4 regions of the Paenibacillus intestini genome follow, and region 3 is predicted to be linked to each of the others. Evidence: riboswitches for the same ligand, from Rfam matches in the RefSeq annotation. Region 3 holds a riboswitch; each other region holds the start of a gene.

Region 1 (4,194 bases), on a different contig from region 3:
GATATTAGGCAACAGCCATTGCAGTCTGGTCACTTCCTCCTGGATTACCGCCAGCTTGGCTTCCTCTTGCTCCAGCTGTTCATTCAATTGTTTAACCTGTGCCCGCATCTTCTCCGCTTGCTCACGCTCACCCGACTGCATGAGCTTCCCGATCTCAGCCGATAGTGTATTACGCTGACGACGCGATTCTTCTGTTTGCTGCAAAAGTACCTTGCGCTCGTCATCCCGCTGTAGTAACACAGCAATATCCACCTTGATCTTTTTCCCGTCTGCCGCCGCCTGAACCTCTTCTGCATGTGCACGAACCCACTTCATGTCTAACATGATCACCGTCTCCTTTGGCTAAAAAAATACAAAGAGCGCCCTCATCCCTTGGGACGAGGAGCGCTCTGCTCGCGGTGCCACCCAACTTGCCAAATCAGTTCAAATCTCCTGATCAGCCTCTTGGTCCGCGATAACGGGCGGTTCCGGTTAACTTGGGATAATTTCAATTCGCTCCCTGGCGAAAACGCCTCTGAGTTGGATTCTCTTCAACGGCATGATCCGATCTGTAATTGTGTTTCTCAGTATATACGAAGACAGAACAACATTGCAACTCATATATGCCCGTTTACGTATCTTTCCAAAGCTGGATCAAGTACAATTGAAATAACTTCTAAAACAACAAGGGGTGAATTTATGTTTTTCTTCATCATCTTTCTGTTGATTAGTTTATTCGGACTCGTCTTTGGAATCAGAGCCCTGCTCATACCGAATTCCTGGCCTTTCAACCGGAATAAAGACGAGTTAATACTTTCCGACATCATACGTATTAAATTCAGAGGTATTTTCCTTCTTGCAATTAGTATCGTCATGGCTTTAGCTTCCATTAAACAATTAGTCGAGTAACCGTTTTTCAAATATATATGAGTTGTCCTATATAACAGTTCAGACTATGGTAAATTAAGCTGTCGAGGGGAGAAGATATTGCATGAATATGGACCCAAACCATCTGAATTCATCCGAGGGCGAAGCCGCCAAACAAAGAGCAGATGAACTTGCCCGCCAAGCCCAGCGAGGTTCATGGTTGAGCGGAGTTTTCACTACCATCATTATTGCCGCTGTGGTTATTGGTATTTTGTTTTGGATCGCTTACGCTAGAACTTCTTAAACCACAGGATTGCCCAGGAAATACTTTTGTTATGATGGATAACGATACGATGATTTAAACCGACGCAACGGCTGCTGGTTCCTTGAACAACTTGCCAAATACATAACGCACTAGCGGCCCGAGTACAATCAACTGATAAGGCAATGCCAGACCGAAGTTACGTACAATCGTATGAAGATACGCATTGATTACGGAATCTCCTTCTAGCTGACCTGCAGTATAGGCTGTAATGATGCCATATAAAGACATGAGCAAAACCATGCCGATTACCATGAAAAAGGACATCGTAACTACACCTTTAATTTTACTCGACCTCGCAAATGAGAAGGAAAATGTGATTTTTCTCGCTATCGGTCCCACGATGAACGACTCCACCAAAAAGGCGATGGCAAAACAGATTACAAATTGGAGCAATAGCTGCGGCACGGACATCTGACTTAACATCCCCGTATGCCATAGATTGAAGGTCATCATCACTACGACCATTCCTGTACACATCATAAGTCCAAAAATCACTTGTTGTTTCTTGCTTACTGGCAATACACTCATCCTTTCTGTAACTTGGATCATTATAGACAATCGGGCTACACTCACATAAGTGAACATTCTGTGAACGATTTACCGACTAGACACACTCCCGTCACTGGCCTATAATTACACCTAGTAATGCCCGTAACTTCATAGTTTCCCAGGGGAGTCGGAATTGGCCGGCTGAGAGTGTATCCCATCAAGATACTAACCCTTAGACCTGATCTGGATCATGCCAGCGTAGGAATCGGAGTATATTGCAACGGCACAGCTATAAGCTGAACGCCACTCTCTCACGCCTGCACGCGTCCCAGATTACGGGGCGCTTTTTTTGTTTTCTTTTGACAAGCAGAAACAGAAAAATGACGTTATTCGGATAACCCGCACGTATAAATCCGTCGATTTATGCAAAGGGATTGGATATGAAGCCAAGGAGTACCCCCGTGCCATCCGGCCGGACATACCGAAGGAGAGAAACACGATGAAATGGCGTAAAACGATGGGAATGTTACTCATGTGTGTGCTACTCGTTACCGTAGCTGCATGTGGTGGCAAAGAAGCCGCTCCAACAGAGCAGCAAGGTGCGACAGGTTCGGACCAAACCAACCAGGGGAGCGGTACTGCACGGAAAGATGTAAAGGTCGTGCTCGACTGGACTCCAAATACGAATCATACCGGTCTGTATGCAGCGGTGGACCAAGGTTTTTATAAAGCAGCAGGTTTAAATGTGGAGATTGTACAGCCAGGAGCCGGCGGTGCGGATACGATGGTTGCCTCGGGTGAGGTACCGTTTGGCGTCAGTTATCAGGAAAGTGTAACTCAGGCGCGTACGCAGGACGTTCCCCTTGTGTCGATTGCCGCAGTTATTCAGCATAATACATCCGGTTTTGCCGCTCCAGTGGATCGTAAGATCAAATCACCCAAAGACTTTGAAGGTAAAACTTACGGCGGCTGGGGTTCCCCGGTGGAAGAAGCGGTGATGCAATCCATTATGGAGGGCGAAGGTGCTGACGTATCCAAAGTCAAAAAGATTAACATGGGCGATGCCGACTTCTTCACAGCTGTGAAACGGGACATCGACTTTGCGTGGATTTTCTATGCCTGGACAGGAATTGAGGCTGAATTACGCGGGGAACCGATTGACATGTTATATGTGAAGGATTATGCCAAAGCGCTGGACTATTACACCCCTGTACTCGTGACCAATGAACAGACGATTCAGAAAGACCCTGAACTGGTGAGAGCTTTCCTGAAGGCCACTTCTGAAGGATATCAATATGCGATTGATCACCCTGAAGAAGCAGCGAACATTTTGATCAAAGCTGTTCCCGACCTGGACAAAGAATTAGTACTCGCAAGTCAAAAGTGGCTCAGCCCGAAATACAAAGATGATGCCCCTCGCTGGGGTGAACAAAAGGAAGAGGTGTGGAAGAACTACACCGACTGGATGTTCAGCAAGAAACTGCTGGATAAAGAGATTGATGTAACGAAAGCATACACCAACGAATTTTTACCACAGTAATATTAAATCTAAATGTAACCATGAACTTTGATATTTACACGTTTTGAACGAAGAGGACAGGAAAAACTTGAAGAAGCGAAGCGATCACTTATAGGGCTTTCTATGGAAAGCTACCTCAGAAGTACGCTTTCTCTTGAATTTTTTCCACAGCTTAATGGATAAGTTGAATTTTTTGTACACAAGAAACGGAGAGGACAGAACCCTTCTAAAGAAGCGAAGCAGTCACCCGCATCCCCGAATTTACTCGTCTTGATAATTTAAACTATTTATTTACACCATAACGGAGAGGACAGAAAAAACCTGAAAAAGCGGAGCGGTCGCCTTTATCACCGGATTTTCCCCTTTGGAAAAGGGAATCAAAAAAATCTGGGGATAACAGGGATTGGAAGGTTATTCTGTCATTGAAGTGTCCGTGTAGACATTGAAATATTTTTATAAGATGAATTTAAAAATTCGGGGATAACAGCGATCTAGGGAGGGAACTGCAATCGGAGTGGTATAGAGTACAACGACCATATCTACTTATCCACCCACACCCGAAAGGAGCATTAATCTCTCATGGCAAGTACATTACTCAGTATTCAGGTTATTCCCAAAACACCGAACGGCGAGAACTCCTATCCATACGTAGACCGTGCCATCGAAGTGATTCAGCAATCCGGCCTGAAATATCAGGTCAATGCGCTAGATACCACCATGGAAGGCGAACTGGATGAACTGCTGGAGGTTGTTCGCAAAATGCACGAGGTGCTTGTGGAAGCCGGTAGTCCAAGTATCATCTCCCAGATCAAAATCGCACATAGCCCGGACGGATTCAGCATGGATACACTGACGGAGAAATATCGCTAATGTTTACCTATTTCAGAAGTGTATGGCCGCCCCTTGTGGCGGTTATTCTCTTTATTGCGATATGGCAAGGGGCCGTCTCCCTATTCCACATTGAGAAATGGATGTTGCCCGCCCCGTCCGATATCGCTCGCGAAGCAGCGTCTCA
Region 2 (4,194 bases), on a different contig from region 3:
TCAGAAAAGACTGAACCTGTGCTAGAATAGGGTTTTGGAACGTGAACTAAAAGTAATGTATATAGATAGGAGCAGTCTCATCTTATGAGTTTATTGTCAGTAGAGAACGTCAGTCACAATTTTGGAGACCGTACGTTATTTAAAAATGTTTCGTTTCGTCTGCTTGCTGGAGAACGAGTGGGTCTGGTTGGGGCTAATGGTGCCGGAAAATCAACCCTAATGAATATTCTCACCGGAAAATTGCTTAAGGATAGCGGTAAAGTGGAATGGACGCCAAAAGTTCGATATGGCTATTTGGATCAACATACGAAGTTAACACCAGGCAAGACCATTCGTGATGTGCTTAAAGATGCTTTTTTGCCGCTACTGGAACTGGAGAAGCAAATGATGGCCATTACGGATCAGATGGCTGATGCCGATCCAGACAAACTTGAGCAGTTGCTTGAAGAAATGGGAGATATTCAGGAACAGCTTGAACAGGGCGATTTTTATCTGATTGATGTGAAAGTGGAAGAAATGGCAAACGGTTTGGGATTAAATGCAATTGGCCTTGATCGGGATGTTGCAGCTCTCAGTGGTGGACAACGTACGAAAGTCCTGCTTGCAAAATTGTTGTTGGAGAAACCCACTGCCCTTTTGTTGGATGAGCCGACAAACTATCTGGATGTAGAGCATATTGAGTGGCTAACTAGATATTTGAAAGACTACCCATATGCTTTTCTATTGATTTCCCATGATACAGAGTTCATGAATGAAGTGGTTAATGTCATTTATCATCTGGAATTTGCAAAATTGACGCGTTATGCGGCCAACTATGAGAAATTTCTTGAAATGGCGGATATGCAGAAAGCACAGCATATTGATGCCTATGAGAAGCAACAGGAATACATCAAAAAGCAGGAAGATTTCATTCAACGAAACAAAGCTCGAGCTTCGACCTCTGGTCGAGCGAAAAGCCGGGAAAAACAACTTGGAAAGGTCGAGCGAATTGATCGACCAGACGAAGCAGCAAAACCAACATTTAAGTTCAAGGATGCCCGCGCAAGCAGCAAAACCGTTTTTGAAGGTATTGATTTTGAGATCGGTTATACGTATCCATTACTACCTAAGATGACCATGACGATTGAACGTGGTGAAAAGATCGCGATTGTGGGGTGTAACGGGGTAGGTAAATCAACACTGCTTAAAACAATCTTGGGTAAAATAGCGCCAATAAGCGGAAAAACGTTTCTTGGAGATTATTTGGAGACGGCATACTTTGAACAGGAAGTGCGAGCCGGGAATATTACACCGATCGATGATGTATGGAACGAGTTTTCACATCTAACGCAGAACGAGGTGCGAGGACATCTTGCACGTTGCGGGCTCAAAAATGAGCATATTACGCGTCCGCTTAACATGCTGAGCGGGGGGGAGCAAGCCAAAGTCCGTTTGTGCAAACTATTGATGCGTGAGAGCAACTGGGTCTTGTTTGATGAGCCGACAAACCATCTGGATGTAACGGCGAAGGCTGAGCTACAGCGGGCGCTGAAGGAATATAAAGGAACCGTTTTACTTGTATCGCACGAACCGGATTTTTATGAAGGCTGGGTCACCAAAACGTGGGATGTAGAAGAGTGGTCCGAAAAAGCACGATGACAAAAAAAACCGGTTGTGGTAATATAGGCTACAACTTCATATGAACACTGGGGGGGCCGCACGATGCGGCTGAGATGGAAGAATGCGATTCCGGACCCTTTGCACCTGATCTGGATCATACCAGCGTAGGGAAGTGGCGCGTTTCAGCGAAAACGATAGTAATGATTCTTAACGTAAGAACAGGATTTTATTACATCGTGATGCCAAGCGGTTCAATATCAAATAAACAGTTATAGATTTGACTATCAAACTGTTTAACAGGTATTTGTCAGACGCTTGTGATTGAACTGAACCTTTGTTTATACGCAGCCACTCCCCTACGGGAGTGGCTTTTTTGGTTTTATATTTGTCATTACTACTTCTCCAAGCCTGTAGCTGAAAGGAGCGAGAACGAGATTGCATACCTTGATGTTTGATTATGATGCTCATGAATCAGGTAAAACTTCAACAGACCAGTGGTACAAGCGGACAGATAAATCTGTACCAACCTGTGGACTAGAGCAAGACTTTTTTGAGTTACATGTGATATCTACGAATAAAGCGGAACAGTCAGTCATGTTGAAGGCAGCCAAAGATATTTGGCCTTATGTGCATTACATTCATATCCGGGAAAAGCAACTCTCGCAACAGGAATGTTTTAACTGGGCCAAATTGATGGCAGAAGCGGGTGTTCCAGCTTCCCGCATTGTAATCAACGGTGCGAACCTATATTCGTCAGGCTATTTTTATCAAGGGGTACATTGGAGCCAAGATATGCTGGAAAGGGCAAAAGTAATGGTAAAGCCGGAGAACAAGCATGATTTGAGGCTCCGGTTGGGGATATCGGTGCATTCGTTGCATGAAGCGAGAATTGCCGAAGAGTATGGCGCGGATTACCTTTTTTTCGGGCATGTGTACGCAAGTTCAAGCAAACCGGATTCTGTAGCGAGGGGATTAGATGCGTTATCGGAAGTGTGCTCCAGTGTCAAGGTGCCTGTTATTGCAATTGGGGGGATTCAGCCAGGTAACATTCGGGCCGTCAGGTCTGCGGGAGCCAGGGGTGCTGCTGTGATCTCAAGTGTGTTAAAACATGCAAACCCTGCTCATGCTGCTGCGCTTCTTAAACAGGCTGTGGAAGCGGTGAAGTGAATGTTTCTCGATCAAAAAGTTGGAAATGACGCCAACCTAATAAGATCGGAATGTTGTTCAAACAAGGAGATGACAAAATGGTACAGAGAGGACCGAGTCAACCCGAGGAAGTGATCGACTCATCGTGTGAACAAGATAAGTTTAAGCGGCTACCGCTATCCGAAACTTCAACTAAGAAACCAGAAACCTTTCATGCAGAAACAATCATTGTGGGCGGTGGAGTCATAGGCTGTGCGATTGCTTTTGAACTGGCATCCCGAGGTCAGGAAGTACTGCTTGTTGAGCAGTCGGAGATTGCTAGCGGAGCTTCATGTGCAGCTGCCGGCATGCTGGCAGCAGATAGTGAGGATTTTGCTCATCCACTCATGGCACAAGCCGCATATGACAGTAGGGAATTACTTCATAAGCACAAAGAGCAAATATCCGCTTTAACAGGTATGGATCTTGGCTTACGGCGCAACGGATTTATCACACCGTTTCGTTCATACGGTGATCTAAGTAAATACAAGGATAGACGAAATACCACTTCCGGAGTGCAGCAACTTTGGTGGGATCGAAGCACAGTGCAACGAGAAGCGTTGTGGTTGAATCGGGATACGTACGGCGCTTATTACCGATCATTGGAGAGCGAAGTGTTGCCCGTGTCATTGACAAGAGCTTATGCGAGGTCAGCTGAAATGATGGGTGCCCGCATTTTGGAAGGAGTTCAAGATGTTCAGCTGATCGTAGATAAGCATGGTGTTCAAGGGATTAAAACGGCTAAGGGAGAGATGTGTTGCAAACATATTATCATAGCTGCTGGTTTACACGGGGAGCAACTCATGCATCAAGTGGGGATCGTTTTGCCTTCAAGTCCGGTGAAAGGTGAAATTATGGCCGTTCGGTTTACTACAGATCAGGCTGGAGGCAGACCCGATCGCACGGTATATGCAGAAGATGTCTATATTGTTCCGAAAGCAAACGGAGAGGTATGGATCGGAGCAACCAGTTTGCCAGGAAGAAAAGATCACAGCGTATCGGCAAATAGTATGCAACGATTGATTGGAGCGGCAAGTTATTGGGTTCCGGGAATCAAGGAGGCGGACTTTGTGCGGGCATGGGCAGGTATAAGACCTTCCACCCCTGATGGGCTGCCGTATATAGGCAAATGTGAAGGGATTTCGGGCTTGTATGCAGCGTATGGACATTTTCGTAATGGGATATTGCTTAGTGCAATAACAGGTCGCTGGATCGCAGACATGGTAGAGGGCAAGAGTGCCGAAGAGATCGGGATCGAAGCATTTTCGCCTGAACGATTGAACAGAAAGGGGGTTATGTCGTGAACATTATCGTGAACGGGCAAAAGATGGAGGTTGACGACGGGTTAAATCGTGTCGACAAATTACTGCAATCATTTAACTTACAAGTGAAAACCGTGGTGGTTGAGTT
Region 3 (4,194 bases):
CAACGGAGAGCAGCAACGCTACGACAATATGTTTGAACCGAATCAGCCTCGGTGACAACGAAGAGGGCAGATCGGACACTTTGGTATGCAGCGGGGCTTCGCTCTGGGATGTCGGATACATGCACGCCCCTCCTTTGAGTTTCGGTTGAGGATTAATATGGACAAGATCATAACGATATGAAAATAGCATATAGGTACTTTTTAGCACGTATTCATGACAATGGCATCCTAATGCTAAAGTCACGCTTTTGATATTTTATCTAAATTCGTTTCTATCTTTATCGTATGTCCCGATATAGTCAAAGTCAATTGATTGGAGGTATTTGTTACGCAATTGTTATATAGTTCTTAAGATGTAGAGGTAACAATTCCATAGTGTGTAAATTACAGGAGATTACGATGTGCCAATTGGATATCCTTGTTCATTTTTTTGTTTTCAGATCATCTTCAAAACGGTTCTTTTTGGTTTACAGATGAGACCGTTTCTCATATAATTTATGTAACCAAGTTTCATGTGATGAAACATGAGGAGGGCATCATGCCATGGAAGACCGCAAGTTAACCGTCCGGGCTGTAGAACGGGCGCTGGATATATTATTATGTTTTACCACGCGCAGTGATCTTGGACTCACTGAAATTGCTAGTCAGATCGGTTTGCACAAAAGTACGGTACATCGATTGATGGCTACACTGGAGGATCGGGGGTTCGTAATACGTGATGCGGCAACCGAAAAGTATCGGCTAGGTATTCGGATCTGGGAGCTGTCAGCGCATATGTCACGTAGTGACGATCCTGCAATTTTGCTGTTACCTGCAATGGAGAGGCTGCGTGATCGCTTGGGCGAAACCGTAAGTCTCTACCTTCGTGACGGCGGTGAACGGATTCGGATTCAGGCTGTGCAGAGTGATCAGGCGATTCGGCGGGTTGCACCTGTAGGGGTCAGACTGCCGCTTTCCGTAGGAGCCTCCAGCAAAGTATTAATGGCTTTTGCCGCTGATGAGGATCGGGAGGAACTGATGAACGGCCCGGAATGGCCAGTATTTATCGATCCGGCCGTCTATCTGGCACAAATGGAAGACATTCGAGTGAGTGGCTACGCAACCAGCTATGAGGAACGCGAGCCGGGAGCTGCCGCTGTGTCTGTGCCAATTATGGATCGCAGAGGCAACATTGCAGCAGCGCTTTCCGTGTCTGGACCTGTTAGCAGGCTCTCGCAAGAGACATTACATGAGTACGCGCCTGTGTTGAAAGAAGCAGCTGTACAAATGGGACTTATGTTGCCATAGGGGAAGGCTCTTGCATGACGTTTTGCTCGAAAGGAATTTCCTCTCTGGAATATTAAGGTTGAATTTAAGCCCAGATTACGCTACTCTGTAATGGACGACCCAGCGGGGTCGGTTGAATGTCATATTTTAAGTTGAACAGCGGCTTGATTGTCGCAATACGTTTACGTTACTGGGGGAGTCCGAATTGTCCGGACTGAGACGGGATCGCATGAGATCCCGGACCCTTTGCACCTGATCTGGATCATACCAGCGTAGGGAAGTAATCGGCCATATGACCACAAACACCACAGACGTTAACACGGGATCCATGCTGTATTGCAGTAGATGGCTCTTGTTGCGTGTATGGTGATGGACATTAGTCGGTTCCTTCGGAACCGGCTTTTTTTATTTACAGCGGCAAGCAGAGATTCAGTTGTTGTGTTTCACCTTGGAAGTGACAGCACAATAATTGCGGCGTATATGCCTGTACTTCTAAGAGAAGTGATCTCGTGTTCGTGCTCATGCTGATTGTACATAAAAGTTGTCTTTTGGATCATTCTAGCTGCTTATGCAGGATCAATCCTGCTGTGCTTCTGTGCTCTGCTTTTTCCAGACAGGTGTGGTAAGTCAAAGCTGTCACATTGGTGGACGATATGGGCAAATGAAGATCACAGAGGAGGAAACAGGAGACATGAATACAGGTAACCAAACGGGGCAACAGACGGGAATAGAGGAAACAGGGCGCGATGGTCATCCGGTGGAAAAGAAAACCGGAGCGGCTGAAGGGGTTCAACCCTTCCCGGGTAGCCGCAAAGTCTACATTCAGGGCTCACGACCGGACATTGCTGTACCGGAGCGTGAAATTGCCCTTCATGATACGAATACTCCCCAAGGGGTGGAGCATAATGAGCCGCTGCGTGTCTACGATACGAGCGGACCGATGACCGATCCCGAATTCCAGATGGATATTCGGAAGGGATTACCTGCGCTCCGAAATCACTGGATTATGGAGCGCGGTGACGTTGAAGCATATGAGGGCCGCGCAGTGAAGCCGGAGGATAACGGATTGAAGCCTGGAGGACGGAGAGCCGGGGCAGAAGAATACCCTGGATTCCGCGGTCAACCGCTACGTGCTCAGGATGGGCGCTCTGTCACACAGATGCATTATGCGCGGCAGGGCTTGATTACGCCCGAGATGGAGTACGCCGCTATTCGTGAAGGCGTAGAGCCTGAATTCGTGCGGCAGGAGCTGGCGAGCGGCAGGGCGATTCTTCCATCCAACATCAATCACCCGGAGAGTGAGCCGATGCTGATTGGGCGTCATTTTCACGTGAAGATCAACGCCAACATAGGCAATTCCGCTGTATCTTCCTCCATCGAGGAGGAGGTGGAGAAGATGACCTGGGCTGTTCGCTGGGGATCGGATACGGTAATGGATCTCTCCACAGGCAGAGACATTCATACCACGCGGGAATGGATCATCCGTAACTCCCCGGTGCCGATTGGTACGGTGCCGCTCTATCAGGCGCTGGAGAAGGTAAATGGCGAGGCGGAGGCACTCACTTGGGAGTTGTACCGGGATACGCTGATTGAACAGGCGGAGCAGGGCGTGGACTATTTTACAATTCATGCGGGTGTGTTGCTCCGATATATTCCGATGACAGCGAAAAGGATGACGGGTATTGTGTCTAGAGGCGGGTCAATTATGGCGGCGTGGTGCCTGGCACATCATCAGGAGAACTTTTTGTACACTCATTTTGAAGAAATCTGCGAGATTATGAAAAGGTATGACGTTGCTTTCTCCCTCGGGGACGGACTGCGTCCAGGTAGCATCTACGATGCCAACGATGAAGCACAGATGGCGGAGCTCGCCACACTTGGGGAATTAACGCAGATTGCATGGAAGCATGATGTGCAGGTGATGATTGAAGGGCCGGGGCATGTGCCGATGCACAAGATCAAGGAGAATGTGGATTTGCAGATGGAGATCTGCCAGGAAGCGCCGTTTTATACGCTCGGGCCACTGACCACAGACATCGCACCGGGATATGATCATATTACGTCTGCGATTGGGGCAGCGATGATTGGCTGGTTTGGTACGTCTATGCTCTGCTATGTCACTCCAAAGGAGCATCTGGGGCTTCCGAACAAGGATGATGTACGTGAAGGGGTTATCGCTTATAAAATAGCTGCCCATGCCGCAGACCTAGCCAAAGGCCACCCACGCGCTCAGCGCCGGGATGATGCACTGTCGAAGGCACGCTTCGAGTTCCGCTGGAGAGATCAGTTTAACCTGTCACTTGACCCAGAACGGGCACTGTCTTACCACGATGAGACGTTACCCGCAGAAGGGGCGAAGGAAGCACATTTCTGTTCCATGTGCGGACCGAAGTTCTGCAGTATGCGCATCACGCAGGACATCCGTGCCTTTGCCGCAGATCGCGGCCTGAACGATGATGAAGCAGTAGCCGCCGGGATGCAGGCGAAGGCTGAGGAGTATCGGGCGAGGTCGTAAGCTTCCACAACTGAAAAAAGTGACCCGACAGGACTGTAGTGCCTGAGCTTGGGTCACTTTTTTATGTTAAGTTGTAGGTTACTCGTAATATCCTTTTGCATAGACGGCTGCGGTTGAGAAGCAGAGATGTTTCATTTCATCCTGTTGATTTTCAGGCGGCATCTCCAGGAACCACGGCTCCTTCATATCTTCTCGGGTCATGGGTACCGGACGCCACAGGATCAAACCGATCTGATCGAACTGGAAACTGCAACCAAGCTCGGGATCTTCACGGTCATATGGCGCAATAGCGTCCAACTGCGGTATCAAAATGTCAGCCTCGGTGCCAAGCAGATCAAGTTCTCCCAGCATACACTTATACTCATCACTTTCATGAAATTCAATAAAATGTACTTTGCCTTGAGCATCATATT
Region 4 (4,194 bases), on a different contig from region 3:
AAGCGTTCTGCGGGCTTCGCCTGCCAGGGCACCAGTTCCCTTCTCTCGGAACTGGAACAGCGTGATGCCGCCAGTGATCGCCTGGCGGAGCACCTCCACCGGGTCTCGCGTCGTATTGACGCTACCCATCACCAAATACAACTGCAGCGCGCGGCGGACCGCTTCCGCATCCCATCTGCGCATCAGCGTTCACCCCGCTGTCTGCGCTGGTACGCAAAGTGATTCGTTGGCCCGTGCCCGGCCCCGAATCCCAGCTCATCTTCAATGGCTGCCTGAATGAATGCTCGCGCGGTCGTAACGGCAGCCAGAATAGGGGCACCCTTCGCCAGTTCCGCCGTAATGGCAGCAGAGAACGTGCAGCCGGTTCCATGGGTATGACGTGTCATAACACGAAGGTTCTCCAAATAATGAAAGGAATGCCCGTCATACAGGACATCGATAACCGTACCGCTTCCCGTATCATGTCCTCCTTTAATCAAGGCATATGTTGAACCCATCTGCACCAATTGCTTTGCGGCTTCCTCGCGCTCACTCAGGTTCCGAATCGAACTCCCGATAAGTAGTTCGGCTTCGGGAATGTTAGGTGTGATAACCAAAGCAAGAGGCAGCAGATCTTCCACAAGTGATTGCACAGCCTCCTGCTGGAGCAGAGGTGCACCTCCTTTGGCAACCATCACGGGATCAATAACCAGATTTGACCAGTCGTATTGCTGACATTTTGCCGCAACAAGACGAATAATCTCGGCACTATACAGCATACCTGTCTTGAGGGCACGCGGCTGAAAGTCGACTCCCGTTGAATCAAGTTGCTGGGCAATGCCGTCGTAATCAATCGGAAACACGCCTTGAACCCCTGTAGTGTTCTGCGCGGCGATTGCAGTAATGACCGTCATGCCGTATACACCAAGTTCCTGAAAGGTTTTGAGATCCGCCTGAATTCCTGCACCGCCGCCGTTATCAGACCCGGCAATCGTTAACGCTTGAGCAATATTCATCACACACCTCCACGAATCTGACGGATTTGTGCATGCTCGGAGAACAGCGAAGGTGTCACCTGCGCCAGTTGATTTAACAATTCAATCTGGAAGCTGCCCGGCCCTTGATGAGCCGTTCGTGCTGCGGCCTGTTCGGCAGCTATACCGTAGGTTGAGACGGCTTCCACCACGCTGTTCAGCATGTCGCGCCCCGGCTCGGCAATCGCAGCAAAAGCACCAATGACTGAGCTGAGAAGACAGCCTGCCCCGGTAACTTGGGTGAGCAATGCATGTCCGTTGCTTGTGAGGAAAGTATGATATCCGTCTGTAATAATGTCGTACTGGCCCGTAATAACGACAATACAGTCAAGCTGTTGCGCTGCCCGCTCGGCAATGTCAATCCGGTCTCCTTCGCCAACTCCCGCATCCACACCTTTGATATTCCATGGCACACCAATGACATGAGCCACTTCGGCGACATTGCCTCTTAATACGGTAAGACGAAGCTCACGAACCAGCATCTGTACCGTATCGGTGCGATATGTCGTGGCTCCTGCACCAACAGGATCAAGGACAACAGGCACATGATGTGCATTGGCTGATTGTCCGGCTAGACGTATCGCTTGAACGACCTTTTCATCCAATGTGCCGATGTTCAGAACCACCGCGCCAGCCATTCGAGCGACGTCAGCGACTTCTTCATGAGCATAGGCCATAAACGGAGAGGCTCCGAGGGCAAGCAGACCATTTGCGGTAAAAGGGGCAACCACAAGGTTGGTAATATTATGAACCAAAGGATTGAGTGAACGTACACGTTCAAGATAAGACATCCAAATGACCTCCTTATTTTCAAATGATGGATATGGTTATGAGCGAGACGACTGGCTGAAATACAAAAAAGCCCCACCCATTTCCGGAGAAATGAGCAGAGCTATACGTTTGAACTGAAGTTGATCCCCATCTAGGATAGAGATCCCCTACTGCCAATAAAAGCCGCTCCACTTCCCTCCGCTGGTATAATCCAGATCAGGTTCAAAGGGTCCGAATCGTCGTATTCGTCTCAGCCGCAAGGCTCCCCCAGTGCAAATGTACAAGATATGCAGTTATGTACTCAGCATATATCCATCTTGACTTAATGTAAATAGGGCGAGGATTTAAGCCTTGAAATAGGGATGAAAAATACACTGGACTTTGTTACTGATCCGCTATTCTGATTTACCTTAGCTCGTGAACCCGATATAATGGGGATTGGCTCATATGGCCGTACTACGAATGAGGGCAGGACCGTTGTTCCTCCCGGCAGAATGGGGACCCTGAGTTGAAAACGTTCAAGAAAGTATATATTGAAATTACGAGTATCTGTAATCTGGCATGCAGCTTTTGTCCACAAACGAAGCGAGCCAAAGGATTCATCGACCCTGAAGTCTTTAATAATATATTGGATCAGATCAAACCACACACAAAACATATTTACCTGCACGTCAAAGGGGAACCGCTGCTTCATCCCAAAATTGACCTGTTGCTGGATATGGCTCATGCCAAGGGATTTAAAGTGAACATTACGACCAACGGTACGCTACTGCCAAAGACACAGCATAAATTATTGGGCAAACCTGCACTGAGACAGATGAATTTCTCGCTGCACAGCTTTGACGGCCATGAAGGTTCTACGGATCGTGACGGATATTTGCATAACATCTTGTCTTTTGTTCGTGAAGCGGTGAAACATAACGTCATTGTCTCGTTCAGACTATGGAATCTGACTCAGGATAACTTCACCAATGCTCAGATGAATCGCAATCGGGAGACGCTTGAGGTGCTGGAAAAGGAATTCAATCTGGACTTCCGTATTGAAGAAAAGGTGGTTGCGGGTAGTGGCGTGAAAATTGCACCCAACGTATACCTGAATCAGGACCATGAATTCCAATGGCCAAGCCTCGATGCACCTGAAGATGATGGCAAAGGTTTTTGTCATGCATTACGCAGTCAGGCAGCTGTGCTGGTTGATGGAACCGTGGTTCCATGCTGTTTGGATGGAGAAGGTGTCATCAACCTTGGAAACATCCATGAAAAGTCTTTTTCCGATATTGTGGATGGAGAGCGTGCGAACAATCTGGTATACGGTTTTTCCAAACGGGAAGCTGTAGAAGAACTTTGCCGCAAATGCGGATACCGGCAGCGCTTTGGAGCAGGAGCCTAAAATCATACGACAGATAACTCAAGTGTGTTATTCGGTAATATTCCGAGTAGCACATTTTTTTATTTATTATTAGGAAAGAATAGGCACCATTTGATTCATGATTTCAACTATTATGTAAAATGATAGTCTATTAATCTTGTTTTTATAAATATACATGGTATTATTATCCTACTGATCATAAAAGGGGGAGTAGTTCAAAAGTTACACTTTTGTGTTAATAACGGACGTTTAAGAGGAGTGTGTCGAGTTTTGAATTTAAAATGGAAAAAGTTTAATCGAAAGTTGTCAGCAGTACTCTCTACATCATTGATTGCCTCTATGTTTTCTATGCAATTGCTAGCCTCGGCGGAAGTGGCCCCATCATCTGTAACGTCATTTAAGGATGTTGAACACTCCTATGCCAAAACAGAAATTACGAAGTTAATTGAAAAAGGTATTTTAGCTGGATTTGCGGATGGAACATTTAAACCCTCAGATTCAGTAACACGTGCTCAATTGGCAAAGATTATGGTGGGTGCGCTTCAATTAAAGCCTGACTCTACTGTAGCTAGTTCCTTTAAAGATGTGGAGCAATCCAAATGGTATTCTGGCTATGTATCTGCACTCGTTCAATCTGGTATTGCCCAAGGAACCTCGAAGGATACGTTTTCTCCAGATAAAAAAGTTACGAGAGAGGAACTGGCTGTATTTTTCGTAAGAGCATTCGGCTGGGAAACAAAGAACGCACCAACTCAAACAACAAAGCCACAGCTCGCTGATTTGGATAAAGTATCAGACTGGGCGAAGGATTCTGTGTCACTCGCATATCAATCCGGATTTATTAAAGGTATTGTTCGGAAAGACGGAACAACAACGTTTAATCCAACGGGTGTAGCGGATCGACAAGCATTAGCAAGACTTGCTTATGAGTTTGTCATGAATAAGTCTACATATGATAATATTATGATTCCTGCGAAGACAGACGAAGATACAAACAACTCTAACCCCACAAAACCAGAAACAACGAAGCCTTCTGAAAAC

What was found. A riboswitch is a leader RNA that binds a small molecule or an ion and turns the genes downstream of it on or off. The one in region 3 is predicted to bind thiamine pyrophosphate.
Region 1: linked by a shared signal. The riboswitch ahead of J2T16_RS18845 (ABC transporter substrate-binding protein) and the one ahead of thiC (phosphomethylpyrimidine synthase ThiC) in region 3 are both predicted to bind thiamine pyrophosphate.
Region 2: linked by a shared signal. The riboswitch ahead of J2T16_RS01400 (thiamine phosphate synthase) and the one ahead of thiC (phosphomethylpyrimidine synthase ThiC) in region 3 are both predicted to bind thiamine pyrophosphate.
Region 4: linked by a shared signal. The riboswitch ahead of thiM (hydroxyethylthiazole kinase) and the one ahead of thiC (phosphomethylpyrimidine synthase ThiC) in region 3 are both predicted to bind thiamine pyrophosphate.

Annotation. Positions count from the first base shown of each region.
Region 1 is NZ_JAURUN010000007.1:127,730-131,923, reverse strand. It holds gene serS (serine--tRNA ligase) at 1-324, opposite strand, end outside; gene J2T16_RS18855 (hypothetical protein) at 971-1,150, shown strand; gene J2T16_RS18850 (DUF2798 domain-containing protein) at 1,205-1,690, opposite strand; TPP riboswitch at 1,831-1,943, shown strand; gene J2T16_RS18845 (ABC transporter substrate-binding protein) at 2,160-3,200, shown strand; gene J2T16_RS18840 (MTH1187 family thiamine-binding protein) at 3,759-4,049, shown strand; gene J2T16_RS18835 (ABC transporter permease) at 4,049-4,194, shown strand, end outside.
Region 2 is NZ_JAURUN010000001.1:317,820-322,013, forward strand. It holds gene J2T16_RS01390 (hypothetical protein) at 1-30, shown strand, start outside; gene J2T16_RS01395 (ABC-F family ATP-binding cassette domain-containing protein) at 85-1,638, shown strand; TPP riboswitch at 1,678-1,787, shown strand; gene J2T16_RS01400 (thiamine phosphate synthase) at 2,047-2,766, shown strand; gene thiO (glycine oxidase ThiO) at 2,844-4,088, shown strand; gene thiS (sulfur carrier protein ThiS) at 4,085-4,194, shown strand, end outside.
Region 3 is NZ_JAURUN010000019.1:27,474-31,667, reverse strand. It holds gene J2T16_RS27710 (alpha/beta hydrolase) at 1-121, opposite strand, end outside; gene J2T16_RS27705 (IclR family transcriptional regulator) at 544-1,287, shown strand; TPP riboswitch at 1,449-1,562, shown strand; gene thiC (phosphomethylpyrimidine synthase ThiC) at 1,958-3,781, shown strand; gene J2T16_RS27695 (hypothetical protein) at 3,860-4,194, opposite strand, start outside.
Region 4 is NZ_JAURUN010000015.1:6,073-10,266, forward strand. It holds gene thiE (thiamine phosphate synthase) at 1-183, opposite strand, end outside; gene thiD (bifunctional hydroxymethylpyrimidine kinase/phosphomethylpyrimidine kinase) at 183-995, opposite strand; gene thiM (hydroxyethylthiazole kinase) at 995-1,804, opposite strand; TPP riboswitch at 1,961-2,063, opposite strand; gene J2T16_RS26100 (radical SAM/SPASM domain-containing protein) at 2,293-3,174, shown strand; gene J2T16_RS26105 (S-layer homology domain-containing protein) at 3,424-4,194, shown strand, end outside.